DNA from 4 places in the Furfurilactobacillus curtus genome. Region 1 is predicted to be linked to each of the others. Evidence: predicted binding sites of a transcription regulator. Region 1 holds the regulator's gene; each other region holds the start of a gene.

Region 1 (3,175 bases):
GCATTATCCCGTGGTTGAATTAAGTGATGAACAATGGCAGATCGTTCAGAATGGTGGCTTTTTACCCACGACTATTCTTGGTGACCAACCAATCATATCTGTACGTTATCAGCAGCACATTAAGGCTTTATATCAGCTCAGTGATGATCGGCGACATGCCAAGCCGCTTAAAATGTTTTCAAATCATCTTTAACAGAAATTCAAAAATATTGTTAATGAAGGTGTCAAATCGTGGAAGTCATCTATTTACGCCACCCCTATCGAGCAGAACAAATTCCCACTGGTGATGTTGTTTTAGCCATGGGCTTTTTTGATGGCGTGCATCTCGGTCATCAGACGGTTATCAGGCGTGCTCGGGAAATTGCCACGGCTCGTCATGCAAAATTGGCTGTGTTGACCTATACTCATCACCCGTCCATTGTGTATCAAACGTCAACTGAGTCATTTCGGTACCTATCCACTTTCGACCGTAAGTTGGACTTGTTAAAGCAATTGGGTGTCGACATTGTGTATGGCGTCAGTTTTACGTCTAAGCTGGCTTCACTTACGCCGCAAGCATTCGTCGATCAGTATATGGTTGGCTTACACGCAGTGGCAGTGGTGGCTGGGTTTGACCACACTTATGGCCGCAAAGCGGTGGCTAATATGGCACAGTTACCAGGGTATGCACGCGACCGGTTTGAGGTCGTCGAAGTCGGGCAGGTCTCAATGGATCATGCGAAGGACAGTTCAACACGAATTCGTGAATTAATTGACGCCGGTCAAGTTGCCCATGCCAATGAGTTACTCGGGTACACTTATCAAACGACCGGGATCGTTATTCATGGCGAAGCGCGCGGACGAACCTTGGGTTATCCAACGGCAAATGTCGAAGGTCCCGCCGTTGAACGTTTACCCGGGATTGGCATTTATGCGGTTTGGCTGAAAGTAGGGGCCGATTGGCATGCAGGGATGGCCTCTATCGGCCGCAATGAAACATTCGGGGCCCATCGACCAGTTACGGATGAGATTTATCTGCTTGACTTCAATGAAGAAATTTATGGTGAAGAAGTGACAGTTGCGTGGGGAGGGTATCTTCGCGACCAGGTTAAGTTTGACGGTGCCGAGGCACTGGTTGAACAGCTGGATCAGGATGTCATTAACACCCAACGATTTATCGATCAAGTCGGTGGTCCTAAATTAACGATTTGATTGGAGCTCTTCAGAACCACTGCGCATCAAGCGAAGTTTGACGAATTAAAATGAGTTGGCAGCTGTGAGTAGACTGGCTTCAATGGACATTGTCTCAGTGTTGAGACGGTGTCCTTTTACGTGTACGCGAGTCCTTGTAAACCGAGCCATTCGCTAGAGTTAGGCTGATTGGAAGGCGCTGCTAGGAATGCGAAATTATGTTTGACTTTGTTTGACCAAGTTGTTATATTAGTAATTGTTCTTAGCACTCAAATGGCACAAGTGCTAAAAGAGGTGATTAAGACGTTAACTGATCGACAAAAATTAATTTTACAAGCCATTGTCCGTGAGTATACAGAAACTGGGTCGGCTGTCGGATCCAAAGGTTTAAGTGACCATTTACCGATCCACGTGAGTTCAGCCACCATTCGCAATGAAATGGCCGCTTTGGAAGAAGCGGGGTATGTTCAAAAAGAACATACTTCCTCTGGTCGGGTTCCTTCTTTACTAGGTTATCGTTACTATGTTGACCATTTAGTGAGTGATGACGCGGTTAAACGCGCTGATATTCAGTTAATTCAAAGCGAGTTGGGCGGTTCATTTAATAAGATTGACGAGATTATTGAAGAGTCAGCTAATTTGTTATCAGAGTTAACTTCTTATACGGCGTTTACCTTGAAACCGGAACAAGCCGATGTTCGGCTTAGCGGATTTCGATTAGTGCCTTTGGGAAATCGACAGGTCATGGCGATTATGGTTCTCGATAACGGTGATGTTGCCAACCAGACGTTTACGGTTCCACGCAATATTGCCAGTGACCAACTGGAAGCAGTTGTGCGCTTAATCAACGACCAGCTTGTCGGCTTACAGTTACCGGAGATTATGGAGAAATTGCGGGTGCAAATTCCGGCTCAAGTCGGGCAGTATTTGCAAACGCCGACCGGTTTTTTGGAGATTTTAGGGCATGTCCTCGATCAAGCCGCAACGGAACGGTTCTTTGTTGGAGGTCGATTGAATTTATTGAATTTCTCGGCAGATCAAGACCCACAAGTATTGAAATCGATGTATCAACTCTTTGATACATCAACAGATATTGCTAGCGTCCTGAGCCCACCAGATAATCAGGTTCGGGTTAAAATTGGTGATGAGATTACAAATGACCTATTGAAGGACTATAGTTTGGTGACCGGGACGTATGATGTGGGTCCCCACGGCCGCGGTATGATTGCGGTTTTGGGTCCGACGCGGATGCCTTATTCACGAATGATCGGTTTAATTGGCGCTTTCCGTCAAGAGCTTGCTGCAAAACTCCTTGATTACTATCGGGAGCTTGATCGGTGAGTTAGATTCATAGTTAATAATTAAATTTTTTAGTGAATGGAGGTGGCACATTTGTCTGAAACATCACAGCAAACGGATGACCAGAAAAATGAAACTGCTGCTGAAAGTGAAGCAGCTGCGAAAAAAGCCAAGGATCCGCGTGCAAAAGACATTAAGAAGCCAATTGAGGCTGAACCTGTGAGCGATGAAAAAAAATCGCAACAAGTCATTGAAACCTTGCAAGCTCAGTTAGAAGAAAAGGACGATCAACTTTTACGGGCGCAGGCTGAAATTGCTAATATTCAGCAGCGACAGCAAAAAGAAACCGCTGCCTTATTGAAATATGACGGGCAGCAGTTAGCTCATGATGTTGTGCCAGAACTGGATAATTTGGAGCGCGCATTGGCGACAGAAGTTGATGACGAGGCTGCAAAAAAGTTGCAACACGGGGTACAGATGGTTTACGATCATTTGCAGGCCGCGCTGAAGCAAAATAATGTGACTGAGATCGAGGCGTTAAACCAACCCTTTGATCCGACCAAACATCAGGCTGTGCAAACCACGCCAGCCGAAGATGGACAAACGCCCGAAACGGTCGTCAAAGTGCTTCAAAAGGGTTATATGCTAAAAGATCGCGTCTTACGGCCAGCAATGGTTGTAGTGGCGCAATAAGATTAATATATAA
Region 2 (3,175 bases), 1.7 Mb from region 1:
TTGTAGGTCACTAACGGGAATATCCGTTTTCTCTTCAATGATGCGCTCAATGTCTTTTTCAGTGATAGTTGCAGCATCATCGGATTGCGGATTCTCTTCAGCATCCTTTTTAGCTCGTTCGAGCTGATTGACTTGGTCGCGGTAATAAGCGGCTTTTTCGTAATCTTCTTTGTCCAATGCTGATTGTTTGTGAGCTTCTGCTGTATGAATCTTGTCTTCATAAGAAGTTGGGTCGACATTACGCAACGTCAGGTTCTTCTTAGAGCCGGCTTCGTCGACCAAATCGATCGCCTTATCCGGTAAGAAACGATCCTGAATGTAGCGAGCTGATAAACGTGCAGCGGCTTCAATGGCAGCGTCAGAGTAGTGAACGTGGTGATAGTCTTCGTAACGCTTCTGAATCCCTTTTAGAATGGAAATCGTGTCTTCAACAGATGGTTCTTCAACTTCGATTGGCTGGAATCGACGGGCCAATGCGGCATCTTTTTCAATGTCACGGTATTCTTTTTGGGTGGTCGCCCCAACCAATTGGAATTCACCACGTGCTAAGGCTGGCTTCAAGACGTTACCAGCATCCATACCGCCTTCAGCATTTCCGGCACCGACGACTTCATGGATTTCGTCGATAAAGAGGATAATATCATCGTTCTTTGAGACTTCGTCCATCAGTTGCTGCATCCGCTGTTCAAATTGACCACGAATCCCAGTTCCTTGAACAAGTGAAACAACATCTAGTCGGATAATTTGCTTGTTAAGTAGTTTTTCTGGCACCTTACCGTTGACGATGGCCTGCGCCAAACCTTCAACGACGGCCGTCTTACCAACACCGGCTTCCCCAATTAGAACGGGATTGTTTTTAGTCCGACGGTTTAAAATCTCAATAACGCGATCGATTTCGGCATCACGACCGATGACGGGATCGATTTTTCCTGCTTTGGCTTGATCAGTTAGGTTTAGACCATATTGATCGAGGAGCGGGTGCTTGCTGTTGCGGTTGTTACCGCCATTATTATTGCCACCGCGGCCAGCCTGAGTTGCTGGGCCTTGCTGGGCTTGTTGAAAGTTATTTGCATTAACGTTCCCATTTTGCATTGCCGCAAAGAGATCGTCTAGGTTACCAAAGCCAAATGGATCTTGAGCCATGTTTGAGCCTCCGTTTCTATTACCATTCATTAAATTATTGCCTGCTTGTTGGAGAAGTTGATAGCAATCTTGACACAAATTTACTTGGATTTGTTGTCCATTCATATTGACGCCTAAATGGATTGTTGCCTCATTCTTCTGGCAGTTTTGACAAAGCATGTCGTGATCACTCCTTCATCAGTATTCATCAAACGACCTGCTAATTGCCAGGCGTGATGGGAAAGGTGTTAATCAAATTTTGTTTGACCAACATTGACCTTTAGCTAGTATTATACACGCTAACTTTATGTGTGCAAGTCAATTGCCTCTTTTTTTAGCACTTTATTTGTGCGAGTGCTAATTCATGAATGGGTGTCGATTAGCAAAAACGTCATGCCTCAGAAAAGCTTGGGCATGACGGATTAACTGACTATTTATTTCATGAAGTGTTGTGACTTAACGTAATGATGACCAGCCGTGATATCGTATTGAACTAACTGATAGTCGTGAAGCAACTGCAGCTTTTTAGAAGAAAGCTGGTGAGCGTGGATGGGGTGACCAGTTGAATCTGTATACTCAGTGGCGGCGTTGAAATTGTTGACAGAACCTTCCTTAGAGCTTGTTGACATGGCGGGCAACTGTTCTAAAAGGTCTGTTTGCAACGCGTAATAGGGCGAAACTTTAGCATTTAGTTGTTTTAAAACTAAGGCCGGAAACGAGTAGGGAGCGACTATCGGTTGATTGACTTTTTGTTTAGCCCCGTGAGCGCGAGCATAGCGATTCGAGTACACAAAGTAGTCGGTTTCGTGCAGCGCTTGACCATCCTTTCGCATCGATAAGCCATCATAAATGCCAGGCAAATGGTCACCATACCAAACTAAAGTGATTGGTCGATCGATTTGATCAAGCTGTTTAATGAACTTTTTGACTTGTTGATCGCTAATTGAGATCCCCTTGGCATAGTTTTCAATCGATCGTTGGCTTGTTTCACTGGCGAAAGCTTGACCAGTCACTTTGAATTGATTGTGCGCGTAATAGTTATCAAAGGGCATGTGATTTTGCATCGTCACCAGATTAATGAACTGACCGTTGACATGGTGTTTCAATTGGCGAAGGGTATTTTGATAAGCGGTTTGATCGGACAGATAGGGATTCGTGCCCACGTGGTGTTGATTAGTGATGGGCGAGGAACTGCCTAAATAGTCAAATTGGTTAAACCCAAACTTTTTATAAACGGTGATGCGATCATATAAATTACCCGTGTAAGGGTGGATGCCCATGGAATAAGGGAAGAGATTATTAAACGCTGGGGTGTAGGCTGCGTTTGGTACGAGTTGCGTGTACGGCGTTGGTAGTGTTGGCGAAAAATTGGTAATGGACAGGCCCGTTAGCGTTTGATATTCCATATTGGCGGTTCCACCACCATATCCTGAGCTCATCATCAAGCCAGCGGTCGTGTCATGTTTAATCGAGGAAATGAACGGAAGCGGGTTATGATTGACTTTGAGCTGCGGTACCCGACGAGGGTCGGAAAAACTTTCGCTCAAATTGAAAATAACGGTTTGTTTGCTGATATCGGTCGTTCGCGTGCGATTTATCTGACGGGCTTGGTGTTGATAGCGGTGGACGAGGCGCGTCATGGTTTGCTTAGAATAGTCAGCCGGTTTAGCCATAATTTTAACGTCGATATTATTTAAAAATTGGATAACTGGGCCGTTGATCTGTGCCCTGATGGTTTGTGAATAGAACGATGGATCATCGCCCATGGTTTTGACAAATTGACCAGGAATGCTAGAGACATGATTGAACTGAATGGGACTTATTAGGATCATTACCCCCACTATTAGTCGACTGATCCGCGATGAAGTGGACAGTGATTGGGTCTGCACGTGGCGGGTTAACCACCAAATAAGGACAATAAGTGCGACCAGAGCGATCGCGGCGAAAATTATAATTTTCTGATCGACCATGGTCAGAATATCTTTATATCCGCTGACCATTAGTACTTCTGAGGGTAAAATTGGTTCAGCCCGCAGTTGGATTTTAATTAGTG
Region 3 (3,175 bases), 490 kb from region 1:
GTCCACCCAGTCATCAGTTGCAGCATTGTAACCAATCCCTGGTTTCTGTGACTTCAGCTTTTCAACGATCACTGAGCCCTCTTTACCAGCGTTTTCAGCAATCTGACGCACTGGTTCTTCAAGCGCACGCAGAACAATATTAATTCCCGTTTGAACGTCGCCTTCTTCTTCCAATGCAGCGACTGCTTCGATAACGTTAACTAATGCAGTACCACCACCAGAAACGAAGCCTTCTTCAACTGCGGCTCGCGTCGCATTCAACGCATCTTCAATCCGGTAACGACGTTCCTTCAATTCGGTCTCAGTTGCAGCACCGACGTTAATTCGGGCAACCCCACCAGATAACTTAGCTAAACGTTCTTGTAACTTTTCTTTGTCGAAGTCTGAAGTCGTTGCTTCTAACTCAGTTCGAATGTTGGCAACCCGTTCGTCAACGTCGGCCTTGTTACCAGCGCCTTCAACGATCGTCGTGTTATCTTTGGTAACAGTAACTTTACCAGCTTGACCCAACTGTTCGACAGTCGTGTCTTTCAAGTTCAAGCCGAGGTCGTCAGTAATCACAGTACCACCAGTCAAAGCAGCAATATCTTCCAACTGCGCTTTGCGCCGATCACCAAAGCCAGGGGCCTTAACAGCAACGACGTTAAACGTACCACGCATCTTGTTCAAGACTAACGTTGGCAATGCTTCACCAGTAATGTCATCAGCGATGATCAGTAAAGCACGGCCCTGTTCAACAACTGATTGCAGTAATGGCAAAATGTCTTGGATGTTAGCAATCTTCTTATCCGTGATCAAGATGTATGGGTTATCCAAGTCAGCTTCCATCTTGTCATTATCGGTAACCATGTATTGACTCATGTATCCACGGTCAAACTGCATCCCTTCAACTACATCCGAAGTAGTCTCGATCCCCTTAGATTCTTCAATGGTGATAACGCCATCATTGCCAACCTTTTCCATTGCGTCAGCAATCAATTCACCAACTTCTGGATCTGCAGCCGAAATCGAAGCAATCTGAGCAATGTCTGACTTAGTTTTGACGTCGTGGCTCATCTTGTGTAAAGCATCAACGGCTGCATTGGTCGCTTTTTCAATCCCTGTCCGGATCCCAACTGGGTTGGCACCGGCAGTCACATTCTTCATGCCTTCGTTTACGATGGATTGTGTGAGCACCGTAGCAGTTGTCGTCCCGTCACCAGCGATGTCATTAGTCTTAGAAGCAACTTCAGCAACCAACTTTGCACCCATGTTTTCGAAATGGTCAGCCAATTCAACTGCTTTAGCAATCGTTACACCATCATTAGTGATGGTTGGTGAACCATAACTTTGTTCAAGTACAACGTTGCGACCTTTTGGTCCAAGTGTGGTTTTAACCGTGTTCGCTAATTTATCAACCCCAGCAAGCATTGAGCTGCGGGCATCTTCAGAAAACTTTAGATCTTTAGCCATGTGAATTTCCACCTCAACTATTTTTTATTTCGTCTTTATTTACGCAATTTAGGTCGAAAATTATTCAACAATTGCGACAATATCTTTTTCATGGAGAACTAGGTAATCTGCACCGTCATAAGTCACTTGGGTCCCGGCGTACTTGTCAAACATTACTGTGTCGCCTTCCTTAACGGATGGTGCAACAGAGTCACCGTTGTCCAATACACGGCCAGCACCGACAGAGATAACTTTTCCAGTCGTTGGTTTTTCTTGCGCATTACTTGCCAAGACAATACCGCCAACGGTTTGTTCTTCTTCTTCAGAAGCTTGTAAAATAACACGATCTCCTAATGGTTTTAACACGTTAATCCCTCCAATAATTTTCGTTGAAATAAACGCTTTTAGCACTCTTAATGTCTAAGTGCTAACAACAAGGTCTATAATAACCATCCCCGATTCTGAATGCAAGGCTTTTGGTCAAACTTAGTCAAAAAAATTAGCAGCCCCGGACCCACACTGCTAATTGATAGCTGTCAACAAGGCATAAGGATTAAGCTGGGCGATGCTTAAAAAAACGTCAGTCACTTCGCAAAGCAACCGACGTTCATCCTTTTGTATTCAGCTAATAATCACAACTGTTTATCCTTGTTCACCCTCAGTTGGTAGAATCTCAGCATAATGATCAATGAAATAAATGAGTGTCTGTAATTCATTAGTCAAATCAACGTTTTGAACCCGCACTGAGTCAGGTACAGACAAGCGACGTGGCGTAAAGTTCAGAATCCCCTTGATTCCGGCCTTAACCAATTGTTCCGTCACATCCTGTGCTGTACGTTCTGGAACGGTTACGATGGCGATCGAGATTTGCTGATCCTGCAATTGACGGCCCATTTCTGATAATGGATAAATTGGCACACCACTTTGAACTGTGTTTACGATATTGTCGTTAACATCAAAGGCTGCGCTGATACGAACATTGCTGTTTTGATGAAAATTAAAGTTCAATAATGCATGGCCTAAATTCCCCACCCCAACTAATGCAACATTGGTCAATTGATCTTGATTCAGAATCTTTTTAAAGAACTCAATGAGCTTTGCAACATCATAACCGTAGCCTCTTTTGCCGAGGGCACCAAAGTATGAAAAGTCGCGACGAATAGTTGCAGAGTCGACTTTAACCGCCTCCGATAACTGGGTTGAAGAAACGCGGGTCTTATCCGCATCCAATAAAATGTTTAAATAACGGTAATAGATCGGCAGCCGTTTTGCTGTCGCACGTGGAATTCGTTGTTCGGCCACGACGGTTCACTCCTTTTTGTTCGATTAGTATCGCTTGTGAAACTAATGTGTAGACCAATTATAGCATAGGGTCACTTATTGTGAAGTAAATTTCATTCTTTTATCTGTTTCTTTCACAAAGTTTCTTGCCGTTTGGCTTAATAAAATCCTGATTTACCTTGATCTGAAAGCTTTTGAATCGACTGTCTTTTTCCTAAAACTTCGTACTGTTGATATTAATTAAAATCACGAACTTTTATAATCATCGTCATTAATCCTTTACCAACCACTTGTTTCACAAGCTCAATCAGCGCAGCCGCTTGGTAACCCATGCCGCTTCATTGCTCGACATGTTAGAATGGTAGTTATGAAATCGTTTGATGAGTGAAGGAGTTTTCGACTATGTATGTTCTCCAAGTACAAGCAGTCGCACGTCGTTTCGGCGCCGATACCTTATTTGAAA
Region 4 (3,175 bases), 450 kb from region 1:
TTCATGTACCTTCTTTGATTTAATTTTAAATGATAAGTTTATCGGCAATGATTATAAACGATAGATCTATCATAATCAAGCATTGACTTTCAAATAAATCCTAATTATATTCAAAACATGAAAAAGAAAAGTCAGAAAAAGTATGAGGCGATTTTGGATGCGACGGCTCAATTAATCCTCAGTAAAGATGTTGGCGATGTTTCCACAACCGCAATTGCGCAGGCCGTGGGAATTCCTCAATCTAGTATTTATACCTACTTTGATAACCGAGCTGCATTATTAGCCGCATTATTTCTTCGAGAAATAAAAGCATTATATCAAGCTGATTATGACGTTGCTTTGAATCAACCAATCGCTTCGTTATTGCAGCATTATTTGACGAACTTATTTAAATTCGCGTTAGAACACCCAGATAGCATGACCGTGATTGAAAAGCTAAAGTCTGAAATGTGGATTGATGTAAAGACAGTTGCACAAGTTGAAGAGTGGGTGAGCCAAACGCCAATTCAGCAGCTACTCGCAGCTAATTTACATAATGGGACTTTTAGATCGGTTGATATTTCATTGGTGCGCAATTTGTTGTTTTCGACGATCAAGATACATGCCGATAATATTTTAAACGGAGTGTACACCCAAAACGAGCGACCGTTTAGTGAAGTGTGCGAGTTATTAATCGCAGCCTTAATGAAATGAAGTTAGCTGTGGAACGCTGATTGACAGCACTGACTAAAGCACAAAACCCGTGTTTCCTGAAAATGGAAACACGGGTTTTGTGCGTGTGGCGAGCTACACCAGCCCGTTACCTGTGCCTAGCCTAGCCCGATCAATTGGCAAAGATCGCCAACTGCTCAGGCTTAGCTAGTGCTCGATAACACCCGGCAGGTTTCGCTCTGAATTATTAAATGAATTACTTCATTTCACTGGAGTTCGTCATGATGTGATCAATCAAGCCGTAGTCTAAAGCCTGTTGAGCCGTCATGTAATTGTCGCGTTCTGTATCACGGTTAATGGTTTCGATGTTCTGACCCGTCTTTTCAGCCAGTAATTCGTTAATCATCTTCCGCGTCTTCAGAATTTCTTCTGCGACGATTTCAATTTCAGTCTGTTGACCTTGTGCACCACCAGAAGGTTGGTGAATTAGGATCTCTGAGTGTGGCAGAGCGAATCGCTTGCCCTTAGTCCCAGAGGTGGCCAGAATGGAAGCCATTGAAGCGGCCATTCCCATGACAATTGTTTGAACGTCGGATTTAACGAAGTTCATTGTGTCATAGATCGCCATCCCAGAAGTAATGACACCACCAGGAGAGTTAATGTACATGTAAATATCTTTATCTGAGTCTTGGGCATCTAGGAACAACAACTGAGCGATAATGGCATTGGCCATGTCGTCTTCAATTGGCCCAGAAACCATGATGATCCGGTCCTTTAACAACCGGGAGTAAATGTCATAGGCGCGTTCACCGCGGCTGGACTGTTCAATAACAGTTGGAATTAAAGCCATGATTGAGGCCTCCTTGTAATTTGCGTTGTGAGTTAGTCAGCGTTAGCACTTGAATGCTTGCTCTGCTAATCAACGTAACTGTAGTTTAAACCTTTGGTCAAAAAAGGTCAAACAAAATGCGAACAAACTAACTAATTTTTTTTGATTAGTTGTGGTAGCCTTAATACATCAAGGGTTGAGGAGTAAATTGATGAATAAAAAATGGTTAACTTGGTCGGTATTTGTCGAATTGACGGAAATTTATACCGCGCCGTTGAATATTGTCTGGTTTGTCTTAGGAGCAGCGATTGCACAATATCATTATGGGGTCGTCAATTGGATTAATGTTTTGTTGTGTCTGATTGATGTCTTTATCTTTGACTTGGCAGTGAATGTTTCGGATAACTATTATGATTATGTCCATGCTACAGATCGAGAAGGATATGCGTTACATACGAATCCGCTAGGCCGGCTTAAATTGCCATTGAAAGGTGTCTGGTGGTTAGGAACCATCCTGTACTTAATCTCAGCGATTCCAGGATTAGTTCTGGTCACGCGCACTGGCTGGCCGGTCCTGATTTTTGGGCTCATTGGTTACACCATTGGTATTTTTTATACAGCCGGACCGTGGCCTTTAAATGCTATGCCAATCTGTGAAGCGGTAGTGGCGTTGTCGATTTCTTATTTGATTCAACTAACCTGTGTCTACGTTAGTATCTTCGGGCAGCGTCCATTTAATTTCAGCGTGATCGCGACGACATTTACTTTATGTCTACCACTGACTCTAATTTTCTTTTTGGTGCAGCTCGCCAATAACACCGCTGATTTAGATGAAGATATTAAAAATCATCGACACACACTAGCTTATTTTATTGGTCGTGGTAACGCGGTTAGTCTGATGCGAGTGTTGTTGGTCCTTGGGTCCATTTGGCCACTTGTTAACTTTTTCGGACACTTGGCACCATGGGAAACATTATTGAGTTTGCTTTTATTACCAGTCATGTGGCGGGGAATGCAACCGTTTTTTGCGGTACAAGATAAACGCAAGACCTATATGAGTGTCATCAAGAGTACTTCATTGTTCTTTTTAGGTTATACGTTGTTGTTTGCTGCCGGAGTCTGGTTATAAATTTTGCAGGAACCCGCCCAATTAGCCTTGTCCGTTGTTGCTCGGCCTCAAAACGGTCTGGTTCACACTCTTTCTTAAACGTGCTCGCCAGACCTGAGTCCTGCGCCCAACCAACAACCACAACCGGGCAAAATACGCCCAATTGCGCTTGTCCGTTGTTGCTCGGGCTCACACTCTGATTAATAAAAAAACATTGACAAGGAATTAAAAAGCTGGTATCTTTCTAATCAACATTTAATCATTTGTTTTCATTCCAAGTAGGGACTCGTCTGGGCGTCAGGAAGTCGGTGGTTGCTGCGAACCGATCAGGGCTAGTTTACGAAATACTTGAAAACCACAATGAACGGGCAACTCTGGACCGTTATCCCAGTGAGAGTGAGGCTTTTTGGTGGCGCCATCAAAGAACCTAAGCTGGGTGGTACCACGGTTAAAAAATCGTCCCTGTTATGCAATTGCATAACAGGGACGATTTTTTTGTGAAAAGGGGGCTGCCAAAATGAATGTTGGGCATTGTGGGGGTAATCCGCGATATTAGCGCTTTACAATCAAAATTAATGGTTGGAAGC

The links. Region 1 encodes HrcA, which represses chaperone genes, less so after heat shock. Its sites were predicted from a motif close to TTAGCACTCNNNNNNNNNGAGTGCTAA; they were not measured.
Region 2: a site for HrcA is predicted at 1,457-1,483, ahead of ACYQ0Y_RS09740 (ATP-dependent Clp protease ATP-binding subunit). Genes of this name have one in related genera too.
Region 3: a site for HrcA is predicted at 1,836-1,862, ahead of groES (co-chaperone GroES). Genes of this name have one in related genera too.
Region 4: a site for HrcA is predicted at 1,544-1,570, ahead of clpP (ATP-dependent Clp endopeptidase proteolytic subunit ClpP). Genes of this name have one in related genera too.

Annotation. Positions count from the first base shown of each region.
Region 1 is NZ_BAAHXU010000001.1:406,724-409,898, reverse strand. It holds gene truB (tRNA pseudouridine(55) synthase TruB) at 1-193, shown strand, start outside; gene ribF (riboflavin biosynthesis protein RibF) at 232-1,191, shown strand; gene hrcA (heat-inducible transcriptional repressor HrcA) at 1,444-2,511, shown strand; gene grpE (nucleotide exchange factor GrpE) at 2,563-3,162, shown strand.
Region 2 is NZ_BAAHXU010000001.1:2,083,120-2,086,294, forward strand. It holds gene ACYQ0Y_RS09740 (ATP-dependent Clp protease ATP-binding subunit) at 1-1,302, opposite strand, end outside; gene ACYQ0Y_RS09745 (LTA synthase family protein) at 1,557-3,175, opposite strand, start outside.
Region 3 is NZ_BAAHXU010000001.1:897,521-900,695, forward strand. It holds gene groL (chaperonin GroEL) at 1-1,452, opposite strand, end outside; gene groES (co-chaperone GroES) at 1,513-1,797, opposite strand; gene ACYQ0Y_RS04555 (redox-sensing transcriptional repressor Rex) at 2,074-2,733, opposite strand.
Region 4 is NZ_BAAHXU010000001.1:854,468-857,642, reverse strand. It holds gene ACYQ0Y_RS04375 (TetR/AcrR family transcriptional regulator) at 118-693, shown strand; gene clpP (ATP-dependent Clp endopeptidase proteolytic subunit ClpP) at 908-1,501, opposite strand; gene ACYQ0Y_RS04365 (prenyltransferase) at 1,692-2,609, shown strand.